2 regions of the Cobetia sp. 3AK genome follow, and region 1 is predicted to be linked to the other one. Evidence: predicted binding sites of a transcription regulator. Region 1 holds the regulator's gene; the other holds the start of a gene.
The links. The regulator sigma-54, encoded in region 1, starts transcription at its own class of promoters, with help from an activator protein. The targets are predictions, from matches to a motif close to TGGCACNNNNNTTGCTNT.
Positions count from the first base shown of each region.

Region 2: the regulator sigma-54 is predicted to act here: its motif matches at 3,119-3,136, upstream of QD228_RS10780 (P-II family nitrogen regulator).

Region 1 covers NZ_JARWKR010000001.1:467,172-474,705, forward strand. Annotated here, with positions in the region: gene QD228_RS02025 (calcium/sodium antiporter) at 1-286, shown strand, start outside; gene QD228_RS02030 (KpsF/GutQ family sugar-phosphate isomerase) at 512-1,480, shown strand; gene QD228_RS02035 (HAD hydrolase family protein) at 1,607-2,176, shown strand; gene lptC (LPS export ABC transporter periplasmic protein LptC) at 2,176-2,859, shown strand; gene lptA (lipopolysaccharide transport periplasmic protein LptA) at 2,958-3,536, shown strand; gene lptB (LPS export ABC transporter ATP-binding protein) at 3,533-4,279, shown strand; gene QD228_RS02055 (RNA polymerase factor sigma-54) at 4,616-6,064, shown strand; gene raiA (ribosome-associated translation inhibitor RaiA) at 6,664-6,972, shown strand; gene QD228_RS02065 (PTS sugar transporter subunit IIA) at 6,982-7,452, shown strand.
Region 2 covers NZ_JARWKR010000006.1:232,981-240,514, forward strand. Annotated here, with positions in the region: gene QD228_RS10765 (ferredoxin--NADP reductase) at 1-734, shown strand, start outside; gene glnK (P-II family nitrogen regulator) at 925-1,263, opposite strand; gene QD228_RS10775 (ammonium transporter) at 1,414-2,661, opposite strand; gene QD228_RS10780 (P-II family nitrogen regulator) at 2,694-3,032, opposite strand; gene QD228_RS10785 (accessory factor UbiK family protein) at 3,469-3,843, shown strand; gene QD228_RS10790 (hypothetical protein) at 3,929-4,207, opposite strand; gene QD228_RS10795 (hypothetical protein) at 4,731-5,000, shown strand; gene QD228_RS10800 (YifB family Mg chelatase-like AAA ATPase) at 5,353-6,891, shown strand; gene QD228_RS10805 (DUF4105 domain-containing protein) at 6,920-7,534, opposite strand, start outside.

The DNA.
Region 1 (7,534 bases):
GGCCAGCGCACTCAAGCGCCATCACGACATCGCCATCGGCAACGTCATCGGCTCCAACCTCTTCAATATCCTGGCCGTCCTGCCGGTACCGGGCCTGCTGGCACCGGGGCCGGTGGATGGCAGCGCCATCAGTCGCGACTACCCGGTGATGCTCGGTCTGACCCTGATGCTGGCCGCCCTGCTCATCTGGCAGCGTCGCGGCCGCATCGGCCGTGGTCCGGGGCTGGTGCTGCTGGCCTGCTACCTCGGCTACACGGCCTGGCTTGCCATCAGCCTGACTCGCTGACGCCTGTAGGCGGACAGGCCGGAACGATCAGGCCATCCGCCCCATGTCAGCATCACGCCCGAGGCGTTGCAGCGCGTGAGTGACGCCTCTCTCACGTACCTTGAGTCCTGGCCACACACAGGCAACAATCTGAACATGACCAAGTCCTCCAGAATCCAGCCCGCCACCTCCGACATGTCTTCCACTGCCGATGATTCGCCCTCCAGCGGCCGCGATCACGCCGCCATGCAGGCGGATTTCCGCGCCAGCGCCCGACGCACCTTCGCGATCGAGGGCGCCGCCATCGCGGCACTGGAGCACCAGCTGGATGCAGAGTTCGATCATGCCTGCCAGCTGATGATGGCGACCAAGGGCCGGGTGATCGTCACCGGCATGGGGAAATCCGGCCATATCGCCAGCAAGATCGCGGCGACTCTGGCCAGCACCGGCACGCCGGCGTTCTTCGTGCATCCCGGCGAAGCCAGCCATGGGGATCTCGGCATGATCACCTCGTCGGACACGGTGCTGGCACTGTCCAATTCCGGTGAAACCGCCGAAGTCACCGCCCTGCTGCCACTGCTCAAGCGCATGGGGACGCCGCTGGTCTCGATGACCGGCAAGCCCGGCTCGACGCTCGCGCGTGATGCAGACGCACACCTGGACACCAGCGTCGCCCAGGAGGCCTGTCCGCTGAATCTGGCACCGACGGCCTCCACGACCGCCGCACTGGTGATGGGGGATGCGCTGGCCGTGGCACTGCTGGAAGCCCGCGGCTTCACCGCCGAGGAGTTCGCACTCTCTCATCCCGGTGGCAGTCTGGGGCGGCGACTGCTGCTGCGCGTCCAGGACGTCATGCATCAAGGCGATGCCCTGCCACGCGTGGCGCTGGGCAGCCCACTGCGCGATGCGCTGCTCGAGATCACCCGCCAGGGCATGGGGTTCACCTGCGTGATCGACGAGGACGAGCATCTGGTCGGCGTCTATACCGATGGGGATCTGCGCCGCACCCTGGATCAGCACGGCGATCTGCGGGCGCTCAAGGTCGATGACGTCATGACGCGCGGTGGCAAGACCATCCGTTCCAGCATGCTGGCCGCCGAGGCGGTGCGCATCATGGAAGAAAACCGCATCAGCGTTCTGGTAGTCTGTGACGAGGATGAGCACCCGATCGGCGCCATCCACATGCACGGCCTGCTGGCCAGCGGCGTGATCTGAACTCCCCCGCGGGATTGCTGTCTCTGCACGACAGTCCCGTGAGTCTGGCGAGGGCAGCACGCAACCGTTGGCGGTCGTCGCCTACAGGAATGCGTCACGCATGCACGGAATGCGAGGAGAAAGACCATGAATGACATCACTTCCCTGGCGGAGGACTACCCCCAGGACATCATCGACCGCTCACGTCGCGTGCGCCTGCTGGCGCTGGATGTGGACGGCGTGCTGACGGACAACCGGCTGCACTACGATGCCAATGGCGTGGAAACCAAGAGCTTCCACGTCCAGGATGGCCACGGCCTCAAGCTGATCCTGCGCAGCGGTATCCGAGTCGCCTTGATCACGGGTCGCAGCTCGCCGATGGTGGAACGTCGCGCCAAGGAGCTGGGTATCCAGGACGTCATTCAGGGCCGCGAGGACAAGCTGGTCGCGCTGACCAACCTGTGTCGCGAGCACGATATCGCGCTGGATGAGGTGGCCTACTGCGGAGATGACCTGCCGGATCGCGAAGCCATCCGTCGCGTCGGTCTGGGGGTCAGCGTTCCCAACGCCATGCCCTATGTGATGAGTGAAGCCAACTGGGTGACCACTCGTCAGGGCGGTGATGGTGCCGTGCGCGAGATCTGTGATCTGCTGCTCAAGGCACAGGGCCACTGGGCCTCGGTGCTGGATACCTATCTGCAGGAGTCGCGCGCCTGATGCCACGTCTTCCCCGTCCCTCTCCGCGCCTGTGGCTGATGCTGCTGCTCCTGCTGGTCGGCGGCGTCATGGCCCTGATCGAGCAGCGCAACAGTCTGGAATCGACAGTGGATGTCGACGCCAGCAGTGATGAGCCGGATTACTATCTCGACGGGGCTGACATGACGCGCTTCGATGCGCGGGGAGTGTCGATCCAGTCGATGACCTCCCCGCACATCGAACACACGCCAGGCGATGACGTGACGCGTGCGCAGGCACCGAAGATCCGGACCAACGACAGCGAAGACCGTCGCTGGTACGCCACGGGTGACAGTGGCGTGTTGAGCGCCGGCGGCGACACCTTCACCCTCGAGGGCAATGCCAGACTGCGCCAGCCTTCGGACGCCTGGACACTGGACACCGACGTGCTGCATTACAGTCGTGAGCAGAACCGTGCCTGGAGTGACGTGCCGGTGGTGATCACCCAGAATGGTCAACGCGTCGAGAGTGACCGCTTCAGCGCTGACCTCTCTCAGGATTCCGCCCAGCTGGAAGGCCGCGTCCGCAGTACCCTGCAACCCGGCAAGGGCAAGAGCGATGCCGCCCGGGAAGCCGAGACTCTCGACACCGGCAATGACACCACCCGTGACGATGATGGCCGCGTCTCCAGCACCTTCGATGCCGCACCGGCCCAGGATCAGTGAGCGCGCCCCTGCATGCGCCGAATCCTCTCTCCCCGATTTCCGCTTCACGATGGCCTGAGTGATCGTGAAGCCTTACCAGTTCTGCCAAGGAGCACTCCATGACTTCAACGACTCTCACGCCCTTGACGGTCTGGCGCCAGACACTCAGACCCGGTGTCATGGCCCTTGGCCTGGCACTTGGCATGACGACGCTTTCCCCGACCGCACTGGCGCTGGACAGCGATGCCAACCAGCCGATCAACATTGCCGCCGACTCACTGTCACTGGATGACAAGGCCGGCACGGCCACCTATACCGGTCGCGTGGAAATGCGCCAGGGCAGCATGAAGCTGGATGCCGCGCGCGTGGACATCAGTCGCGCCGACAGCGGCGAGATCTCCCTGGTCAAGGCCACCGGCCAGCGCGCCTACATGGAGCAGAAACCCGATACCGACGAGCGACTGGTCAAGGGCTGGGCGAATACCATTCGCTACCACGCGCTGGAGCGCCGGGTGGAACTGGTCGGCGATGCCCGCCTGGAGAAAGGCGATGACACCTTCGAAGGTGGCTACGTGGAATACTTCCTGGACAAGCGCCAGGTCAATGCCAGCAATGGCACCGATGCCTCATCCTCCGAGGGGTCACGCGTCCACATGACCCTGACGCCACGTGGCGCCAATGCCAGCAAGGATCAATGAGCATGACTGCTGCCAGCCCACGTACCCTCAGCGCTCGTCATCTGGCCAAGGCCTACAAGGGTCGCAAGGTCGTCAAGGACATCTCGCTGGAAATCCGCCAGGGTGACATCGTAGGCCTGCTGGGCCCCAACGGGGCCGGCAAGACGACCTCGTTCTACATGATCGTCGGCCTCGTGCGCTCGGATGCCGGTAGCGTGACCATCGATGACCACGACCTGTCCGGCGCCGCCATGCACCAGCGGGCTCGCGCCGGCATCGGCTATCTGCCCCAGGAAGCCTCGATCTTCCGCAAGCTCTCGGTGTCCGACAACATCATGGCGATCCTCGAGACGCGCAAGGATCTGGATCGCAACGGACGCAAGGCACGCCTGGAGGAGCTGCTCAACGAGTTCAGCATCACGCATATTCGTGACAGTGCCGGCATGAGCCTTTCCGGCGGGGAGCGCCGCCGCGTGGAGATCGCTCGCGCACTGGCCACCGAGCCAGACTTCGTGCTGCTAGATGAGCCGTTTGCCGGCGTGGACCCCATCTCGGTGGGCGAGATCAAGAGCATCGTGCGCCAGCTGCGTGACCGCGGCATCGGGGTGCTGATCACCGACCACAACGTGCGCGAGACACTCGACATCTGCGATACCGCCTACATCGTGGGCGATGGTCAGATCATCGCGCATGGCGACGCCGACACCATCCTCGCCAACCAGCAGGTGCGTGATGTCTACCTGGGCCATGAGTTCAAGCTCTAGCCCGAGAGTGCCGTCAGCCTGGTGAGAGCCGTCAGCCTGACGAGAGCCGTCCGACCTCTTCTGCTCTCACCAGCACCCTCCAGCACCCGCCACTTCCTGCTTCACTGTCGGGGCCTCGTTCCCCGCCCCCTCACGCAAGCGCCTCGACATGCGCTTGCGTGATCTCCCCGTGAACCTTCCTGCTCTGCCACACCTCACTCGAATGCATGACGTCCATACCACCTTGGTGGCAACATGGCATGCAAGTTGCTTGAATATTCTCGACTGCCCCTTGTCAGTGCCCCGACCCACGGTATAGCGTAGATGCACGTTCCTTTGCCGTGAATGACAGACCCCATGAAACCCACCTTGCAGCTTCGACTCGGCACTTCCCTGACCATGACCCCGCAACTTCAGCAAGCGATCCAGCTGCTGCAGTTGTCGACGCTGGACCTGCGTCAGGAGATACAGCAGGCGCTCGAGTCAAACCCCATGCTGGAGCTTGACGAGGAATACGAGTCGCTGGATGTCGCGGAGACACAGGACAAGAGCGAGATCTCCACCTCCGAGACCAACAGCGAGATTCCTGAAGAATACCCTCTCGACAGTGACTGGTCGGACCTCTACCAGGATCACGCAGGCAGCCTGACCAGTTCCGGCAGCGGAAGCTCGAGCGAGGACGGGCCGGACTTCGATCGCAACACCAGTGTCGAAAGCCTGCAGGACCATCTGCGCTGGCAGCTGGCGATGACGGACCTCGATGCGCGTGAACGCCAGATGGCGGAGAGTCTGATCGATGCGGTGGATGGGGCCGGCTACCTGAGCATGAGCCTGGACGAACTGGTCGATGGCCTGCGAGGTCAGGGACTGCCCGGCCTCAAGGCGTCGGAACTCGAGCAGGTCCTGCTGCGCCTTCAGCAGTTCGATCCCACCGGTGTGTTCGCTCGAGACCTGCGGGAATGCCTGCTGCTTCAGCTGGCCCTGCTGCCGGACGATCTGCCACTGCTGGCCCAGGCCCGCCGTCTGGTGCGGCAATTCCTCGAGGCACTGGGCAATGACGATCGCAAGCTGCTCAAGCGTCGCCTGAGCCTGGATGATGATGAGCTGGATCACGTCATTCGTCTGGTACGGGCGCTCGACCCGCGCCCAGCGTCCGCCTGGGGCGAGCCTGCCAGTGATTACGTCATCCCGGACCTGCTGGTCCGTCATACGCGTCACGGCTGGCAGGTCGAGCTCAACCCGGAAGCGCTGCCCAAGCTGCGTATCCAGCCGGAATATGCCGCCCTCATCAAGCGGGCCGACAAGTCCGCGGACAACACCTTCCTCAAGGACAATCTTCAGGAAGCCCGCTGGCTGATGAAGAGCCTGTCCTCACGCAACGACACCCTGCTCAAGGTGGGCCGCGAGATCATGGCGCGCCAGATCGACTTCCTCGAGCAGGGGGAAGAAGGCATGAAGCCGCTGATCCTCGCCAACATCGCGGAAGTGGTCGAGATGCACGAATCCACCATCTCGCGGGTGACCACCCAGAAATATATCCACACCCCGAGAGGCGTGTTCGAACTCAAGTTCTTCTTCTCGAGTCAGGTGGGTGGCAGCGGCAACGGTGACGCGCACTCCAGCACCGCGATCCGCGCGCGCATTCGCAAGCTGATCTCGGAAGAACCGGCGCGCAAGCCATTGTCCGACTCACGCCTGGTGGATCTGCTGGCCAGTGATGGCATCGAGGTAGCGCGCCGGACGGTCGCCAAGTATCGCGAGGCCATGGGCATCCCCTCCTCCAGCGAGCGCAAGCGCTTGGCGTGAGTCTCGATAACGGATACCCGCAAGCCAGCGGGCTCCACACGTCGGAGCGCTGAAGCTCGCCCCCTTGCACCTGCCATCCTGGCATCATCTGCCAATCGGTCGTCTGAATACCGGTTGGCAATGCCTGTCCTTGCGACTGCGTGAGTGACTTCACGCCCCCAATTGCCTATTTTTCCTGCCACTTTTCTCCAGAGTGCTTTCTTTTTCCCTCACATCCCACGGACAGATAGCCAGGGGTCGCCACCGACTCCTGCCACACGAACGTCGACGTAAATGCTGACATTGGCCACAAACGGCCGGTTTCTCGAGCCCCATTCCGTCCGTGATGCGAGGCGATGCTCATGAAGAACCTGCTGATATCCCTCGCTGGGTTGAAGACAAGCCTTGCCCCACGATGCAGCGCAGCGTTGATCTTTGTTCAAAGCTTGGGCATTGTCGGGGTAGACGCTCGGTACACCGGCACCGCCGCTCTCGCCAGCAGATGATCGCCACGAGACCATGGCCGGAGTCAGAAAGTGGCCGCGCGTTCAATCAGGGTTTGCTCGCAGTCAAAAAGGGTTACAATTCAAAGGCAACCCGCTGGATAAAGGAGCGTGTCCATGCAAGTGAATATCACCGGGCATCATGTGGAACTCACCGATCCTCTCCGCGATTATGTCAACGAGAAGCTCGCTCGCCTCGAACGGCATTACGACAACATCACCAATGTTCAGGTGACACTGTCGATCGAGAAGGAACGCCAACAAGCTGCCTGCACCCTGCACGCCGCTGGCGCCGACCTCCATGCCCTGGCAGAAGACCCCAACATGTACGCTGCCATCGACGCGCTCGCCGACAAGCTGGACCGCCAGCTGGTCAAACACAAGGAAAAGTCCCAGGCTCGCTCTCAGGGCACCGGGACCCGTTGACCTTCTGCCATGACACTTGATCAGATTCTTCCCCCCGAGCGCACGCTCTACGGCGTCCCCGGGGGGAGCAAGAAGCGGGTGCTGGAATTCTTCAGCACCTTCATTGCTCAGAACATTCCCAGCCTGGACAGCCAGGAAGTCTTCTCGCGCCTGATCGGGCGCGAGAGACTGGGTTCGACGGGTATCGGCCACGGCGTGGCCGTGCCACATGCACGCAGTCCACACTGCAAGACCCCCATCGCGGCGTTCATGAAGCTCGGTGACCCCATCGACTTTGACGCCATCGATGGCGAACCCATCGATCTGCTGTTCGTGCTGCTGGTCCCCGAGGAGGCAGATGACACCCATCTCACTCTGCTCGGCCAGGTGGCGGAACTGCTCAACTCGCCCACCAACCGGGCAGCATTGCGCCAGGCAGACAGTCAGCGAGCATTGTTCGATGCCCTGACCTCGGCCATCGCCGAATTGCCGGCGCGCTGAACCTGCAAGCCCGGACTCGCTCCGGGCTTGTCGCTGACTGGCCTCAGGCACCCTCCGCTTTCACCTCATGCTGACCTCGCCC
Region 2 (7,534 bases), on a different contig from region 1:
GGAACGACTCGCTGTTCAGCTTCCGCACCCAGCGGGAAAACAGCCTGCGCTTCAAGAATGGCCAGTTCGTGATGATCGGCCTGGAAGTCGAAGGCAAGCCGCTGATGCGCGCCTACTCGATCGCCAGCCCGAACTACGAAGAGCATCTGGAGTTCTTCTCCATCAAGGTGCAGGACGGCCCGCTGACCTCACGCCTTCAGCACCTCAAGCCGGGTGACCAGATCATGGTCTCGCGCAAGCCCACCGGAACGCTGGTGCTGGACGATCTGCTGCCGGGCGAGAATCTTTACCTGTTCTCCACCGGAACTGGCCTGGCGCCCTTCCTGAGCGTGATTCAGGACCCGGAGACCTATGAGCGCTATGACAAGATCATCCTGATGCACGGTGTGCGCCATGTCTCAGAGCTGGCCTATGCCGACATGATCGCGGAAGAGCTGCCCAAGCACGAGTATCTTGGGGAAGAGATCGCCGAGAAGCTGATCTACTACCCGACCGTGACGCGCGAGGAGTTCCGCAACCAGGGCCGCATCACGGATCTGGTCGAGAATGGCAAGCTGTTCGAGGACATCGGCCTGCCGCCGCTGGACCCGAAGCGTGACCGCGCGATGATCTGCGGCTCGCCGGCGATGCTCGACGATATCAGCGCCATGCTGGATGCCCGTGGCTTCGCCATCTCGCCGAAGATGGGTGTGCCGGGTGACTATGTGATCGAGCGTGCCTTTGTCGAGAAGTGAGCGTGTTGAGAAGTGAGCGTGTCGAGACGTAAGCATGTCGAGAAGTGATGCCCTGAGCATGAACCACGAGCATCACGCATGAACGGCACGTGCTGAAACGAAAAAACCGCAGGCCAATGGCCTGCGGTTTTTTGTGTGCTCATGTCACCCGTCGGGGCAGCACGTCATCGCCAGGGCTTGCACCAGGGGCTTAGACGGCGTCCTTGCCGGTCTCGCCGGTACGGATGCGAATGACCTGCTCCAGCGGCGAGACGAAGATCTTGCCGTCACCGATCTTGCCGGTGTTGGCGACATTGGTGATCGCCTCGATCACGGAATCGATCATGGCGTCATCCACGGCGACCTCGAGCTTCACCTTGGGAAGGAAGTCGACCACATACTCGGCACCCCGATACAGCTCCGTGTGGCCCTTCTGGCGGCCAAAACCCTTGACCTCGGTCACGGTGATACCCTGGACGCCAATCTCGGACAGGGATTCGCGTACGTCGTCGAGCTTGAATGGCTTGATGATGGCAGTGACCAGTTTCATCGTCTCTCTCCTTGGGTGATGGTGCGGGTGGCGTTGCTGCTCGCCACGCCAGCCCCTATTGCTCAAGCATACACCGCTTATCCGGTCAGGAAAAAAGACTCCCGCCAGGTGGCGGGAGTCTTTGGGTGTCGCGTGAGTCTCGATCCTTGATTACTTGCGGCTGGAGGTGAATTCCGGATACGCCTCCATGCCACATTCCGCCAGATCGACGCCTTCGTACTCTTCCTCTTCGCTGACGCGCAGTCCCATGATGGTCTTGATGACCAGCCAGACCACGAAGCTTGCGATGAATACCCAGGCGAAGATGGACACGGCGCCCAGCAGCTGTGCGGAGAAGGTGGCATCGTCATTGGTCAGCGGCACTGCCATCAGGCCCCAGAGACCGACCACACCGTGGACGGAGATGGCACCGACCGGGTCGTCGAGCTTGAGCTTGTCGAGGCCGACGATGGAGAACACCACCAGCAGGCCACCGACGGCGCCGATCAGGGTGGCAGCACCGACACTTGGTGCCAGCGGACCAGCGGTGATGGCGACCAGGCCAGCCAGGGCGCCGTTGAGGGCCATGGTCAGGTCAGCCTTGCGGAACCACAGGCGGGCGAGGATCAGGGCGGCGATGACACCCCCGCAGGCAGCGGCGTTGGTGTTGACGAAGACCTGAGCGACCGCGTTGGCTTCATCGATGTTGGACAGCACCAGCTCGGAGCCGCCGTTGAAGCCCAGCCATCCCAGCCATAGGATGAAGGTGCCCAGGGTCGCCAGCGGCAGATTGGAGCCCGGGATGGCGTTGATCTCACCGTTCTTGCCGTACTTGCCCTTGCGAGCCCCCAGCAGCAGCACGCCAGCCAGTGCGGCGGAAGCGCCTGCCATGTGCACGATGCCGGAGCCGGCGAAGTCACTGAAGCCCGCTTCGCTCAGGAAGCCGCCACCCCAGGTCCAGTAACCCTGGACCGGGTAGATGACGCCCGTCATGACCACGGCGAAGGCCAGGAAGGCCCACAGCTTCATGCGCTCGGCGACTGCACCGGAGACGATGGACATGGCGGTCGCCACGAACACCACCTGGAAGAAGAAGTCGGAACGCGCGCTGTAGTAGATGTCGCCACCGGAAGCGAGCGCTTCCTCAGCGGTATTCTCGGCGCCGATCAAGAAGCCCAGGCTCGGCAGGAAGCCGCCTTCGGCGCTTGAGTACATGATGTGGTAACCGACCACCATGTACATGGTGCAGGCGATGGCGAACAGCGCCACGTTCTTGGTCAGGATCTCGGTAGTGTTCTTGGCGCGTACCAGGCCAGCTTCCAGCATGGCAAAGCCGGCAGCCATCCACAGCACCAGGGCGCCACAGACCAGGAAATAGAAGGTATCAAGTGCGTACTTGACCTCGATGATCTCGTTCATGCGGGATTCTCCTTTATTATTGTGCGCGGGGCTCAGACAGCATCGGCGCCGCGTTCACCGGTACGGATACGGATCACGTCATCCAGCGGGGTGACGAACAGCTTGCCGTCGCCGATCTTGCCGCTGTTGGCTGCCTGGGTGATGGCGTCCAGCACCGTTTCCACACTGCTGTCATCAACAGCCACTTCAATCTTGACCTTGGGAAGGAAGTCGACGACATACTCGGCGCCGCGATACAGCTCGGTGTGGCCCTTCTGTCGCCCGAAGCCCTTCACTTCCGTGACCGTGATGCCTTGCACGCCGTTGTCGGCCAGCGCTTCACGCACGTCGTCCAGCTTGAAGGGTTTGATGATGGCGGTGATCAGTTTCATGTGCTGCCCCCGTTTGCTACCGCAATGATCTGTCATGTTGAGTGCGGCCAATCAGACACTGCTGGTGGCCTGTTCCTGACAAGTGCATCGCACGAGGTATGCCATGAGGTTAAAAAATCTTTAAATTCATCTAGTTGTGCTGAGGGAAAAAGCAGCTCCGCAGCAAGGCCAAAAATGACGGCAAGGAGAACGCCATGGCGATGCACCGCTTTGGTGCCTGAATTGCGGCTTTCGAGGTAGGAGATAGCGCTAATATGGTGCACAAGGTCCGTGCCTGCCGTCAGTGGCGAGAGATTCGGGGTCGAGACATGCGTCAGGCCAGCGGGTTGCGTATCCTTGCAACATGACATGATGTCCCCCACGTTTCGGGGAGATCCTTTTCTCTGACCGACAGCCCCATGATGGGCCCGTCGGCTTGCAATGGCTGAGGTGGAGCATGTTCAAGAACGACGTCATCGGGCGTATGGCCCAGCAGATCGGTGAGCGCCTCCAGGACGCCTCGCACGGCCCGGAAGAGCTGCAGAAGTCCGTACAGGGCGTGATGCGCAGCGCCTTTGATCGCATGGAACTGGTGTCGCGCGAGGACTTCGACATCATGATGGATGTGCTGACGCGGACTCGCGGGCGTGTGGAGTCGCTGGAGAAGCAGGTCATCGCACTTGAGGCGCTGCTGGAGAAGCAGGGACTGGTGGCGGGTGCTGCGTCGACCACCGAGCCTGCCGTGGCGGTGGACGATGAGGGAGAGACCGCGCTGGCAAAGCGGGAAGCCGCCAGCCACGCTGAGGAGATCGAGCGTCAACGCGACGCCTGAATGACATGCTGCCAAAAAAACCGCCACACCCGTCGAGGTGTGGCGGTTTTTTTGTGTCCGTCGCATGAGGCGGGTGCCGGGCAGGTCAGACCGTCTGTGGACGAGACCCCATCAACCAGCGAACCAGGCCCACCAGAGATGCCACGATCCAGAACACCTCGATCACGAAGCTGGCGAGATTGAAGTTGATGCACAGGCTGATCAACAAGAGGATCGCCCCGCTCAGATTCATGAGGTTGTAGGTCAGGCTACGTGCATCGAGTCTGCCAATCTGCAGCAGAAAGAAGGCACCGACCACCAGAGAGGTGCCGAGCATGCCGATGATGTCCGCCATGGGTGCCAGCGAGGCAAGCATGTCTTGCATGAGGTGTTACTCCTGAAACAAGCCGAAGTCGTCCTGAATGGCTGGCCCTTTCCGTGGGTTGGACGATTCTCTGCCACCCTTGGGTGGCCTCCTTGAGACAGCTTGGCGGTTGTATCAGCAGGGCCGAGACAACCGATCAAATATACCAGCAGTCCCCCTCTGAGGCACTCCTGTAGCGCCTGGAGCACCGCCTTGCATGTTCCATGAGCACTCTTCTGGTGCAGGCCCGAGGGCTTGTGATCAGCCAGGTGTTCCATGCCGCCAACTTCGTGAAATATCTGCTAGAACGCGCGTTATTTCATGGAAAAAGCCGGTTGATGGGCTATTTTCAACGTTCAGTCCGCATGAATGTCTCGAGCTGAACAGACACGGCAGCCAGTCCGGCGCATCGAAGGAGGCTGGCATTGGGTGGGGCCTGCGTGACTCTCGGGAAAGGCACTCCCTTCCCGCGCCTCTTCTCTTGAGCCCAGCCTCCTGAGTCATGCCAGGGCGTTTCTCCATTCACTTCTTCATGAACTTCTCCGTGAACTACTTCGTGAAGCTCTTCATGAAATTCATGCCGCGATGTCGACGGGAAACGCTGCCGTTGGTTCATCGTGCGGGTGTCTTGCCCGTTCCGGGTGACGATATTGCCTCTCTGCCGCCTGTTTCGCCGGTCTGGCCGGGTGCTGGAGGAGGGCTGATGTCGCCCTCAAGTGTTGATTCAGAGTGTAATGCGTCACGCTTCGATGAGGTGGTGCGGATCGGTGTCCATATCGATAGGGTTTGGCGTTGCCAGATGATGGATATTTGAGCGCTGGGAAATGCCCTGTCGAGGGGTTTATGTAATGTTATCCGCAGTCGGTATTTTCCTTACGTATCCAGTAACTATAGGGGTTGGTGGCGTAATGAAAATTATGAAACGGGTGGCTGGAATCGCTGATAATACCGTTGCGGTGCAGTGAGGACATGCCGTGTCCGGCAGCGCGAGTGACATTTGAGGAGTGCCGCATCGCCAAGCGTTGAGTCGTGTGCACGCTGGCAGGTATGAGATTTGCCATGCTGGAGGAGATGGCACCGGTATCGTGCCCTCGCGCTCATGGCAGGCGGGTGCCTGCTCCGATTGCGCCGTGCAGCAGAGAGGCGGCATCACGCAGGGAAGACTCATGTCATTGGCAATGTTGCGCACGCGCGCATCTCTTGGTCTTGAAGCTCCGGAGGTGCAGGTAGAGGTACACCTCTCCAACGGGCTGCCGGGGCTCTCCATCGTTGGCTTGCCGGAAGCGGCGGTGAAGGAAAGTCGTGAGCGAGTGCGCAGCGCATTGCTCAATGCAGGCTTCGAGTTTCCAGCGCGCCGAATCACCCTCAATCTGGCCCCGGCTGACCTGCCCAAGGAGGGTGGGCGCTTTGATCTGCCGATCGCACTGGGCATCCTGGTGGCATCCGGTCAGGTGCCGGAAGAGGCCGTGGCGCAGATCGAGTGTCTGGGCGAGTTGGCACTCGATGGCAGCATTCGCTCCGTTACTGGCGTGCTGCCTGCTGCGCTCTGCTGTCGCAAGGCCGGGCGCACCCTGGTGGTGCCGCGTGGCAATGCCGATGAGGCCGCGCTGGCGGAACAGCTGGATGTGCTGTCCGTGGGCCATCTGCTGGAGTTGGTGGCGCACCTTCTCGGGCGTGAGAGGATCACGCCGCATGTCTGTTCCGTCACTCCTCAGGCGCGACTCCCGGAGCCGGACCTGAGCGAGGTGCGTGGCCAGCATCAGGCGCGGCGTGCGCTGGAGATTGCCGCTGCGGGAGGCCACAACCTGCTGTTCGCGGGGCCGCCGGGTACGGGCAAGACGATGCTGGCCAGTCGCCTCTCCGGCATTCTGCCGCCGCTGGGGGAGGCCGAGGCCCTGGAAGTCGCGGCGGTACGCTCGGTCTGCGGGATGCCGATCATGGAGCGCTGGGGCCAGCGGCCCTTCCGGGCGCCGCATCATACCGCCAGTGGTGTCGCGCTGGTCGGGGGTGGCTCCAGACCGCGTCCGGGAGAGGTGTCGCTGGCCCATCATGGCGTGCTGTTTCTGGACGAGCTGGCGGAATTTGATCGTGGTGTGCTGGAAGTGATGCGTGAGCCGCTGGAGAGCGGCCGCATCCTCATCTCGCGTGCCAGCCACCAGCGGCGCTTTCCGGCACGTTTCCAGCTGGTGGCGGCGATGAACCCCTGCCCGTGCGGCTATCTTGGTGACAGCCGTCGCAACTGCAGTTGCACGCCGGCCCAGATCCAGCGCTATCAGGCGCGCCTGTCCGGCCCGCTGCTGGACCGTATCGATCTGCAGGTCGAGGTACCGGGACTGCCTGCCGAGGAGCTGACGTCCGCGACCCCCGGTGAGGCCTCGGACGCAGTGCGCGAACGGGTGCTGGCAGCCCGCGCTCGTCAATTGGCCCGCGGCGGGCTCAATGCCCATCTCGACACCCATGCCCTGGAAGCCGCCTGCCAGCTGGAGGACGGCGAGCGTCAGTGGCTGGCCGGCGTGCTGTCGCGTCTCAATCTTTCGGCGCGTGCCTATCACCGGGTCTTGCGTGTCGCGCTGACGTTGAGCGATCTCATTGCGCAGGATGGCGTGCAGCGGCCCCAGCTGATGGAAGCCATCGGCTATCGTCAGCTGGACCGAATGATGGGGAGAGACCCGGCCCGCCCGGGAGCGGAACAGCGCAGCGCCTGAGCACTGCCTGTCGGGCCGCGTCGCCCGTTCAGAAGGACGGGCTGTCCGCGCCGGGGATGCCCTCACGGATCAGGCGCGAGAAGTCGCCGTCCGGGTGCTCGTCGGCGGCGATGGCGGCAGGGTTGATCAGACTTCTGGCCTTGAGCTCGGCGAAGGGCGCGGCGTCACTGAGCGCATCCTGGTCCGCGACATATTCCGGCAGATAGCCGGAGAGCAGCAGTCGATAGTCCAGCGGCAGGCCGTCGGTGAGGCGCGTCATCATCGCGTAGACGAGGGTGGTGCAGTTGCTGGTGGCGGTGTTGTAGAAGCGTGGCTGAGTGCGCAATGTCTCGGCTTCGTCGACGTAGGCCAGCAGCAATTCGCGGATCAGTTCGCGCGGCATCTGCACCCGATAGAGATGCACCTGCTCCCCGCGCACGTTGCTGCGCACGCGGATGATGTCGCGCTCGTCAGCGGCGATCACCGCCAGTTCGTACTCCTTGAACATCCCGCCCAGTGTCGAGAAGGCCTCGTCACGCTCCTTGCGGATTTCCACCGAGAAGGCCAGATGGCGTCCATCGGCGAAACCGAAGCTGACCAGCGTATGAGCGATCTGCGGCCCCATCCAGTGACTGGTCAACAGATCCACCGAGGTCAGTTGATC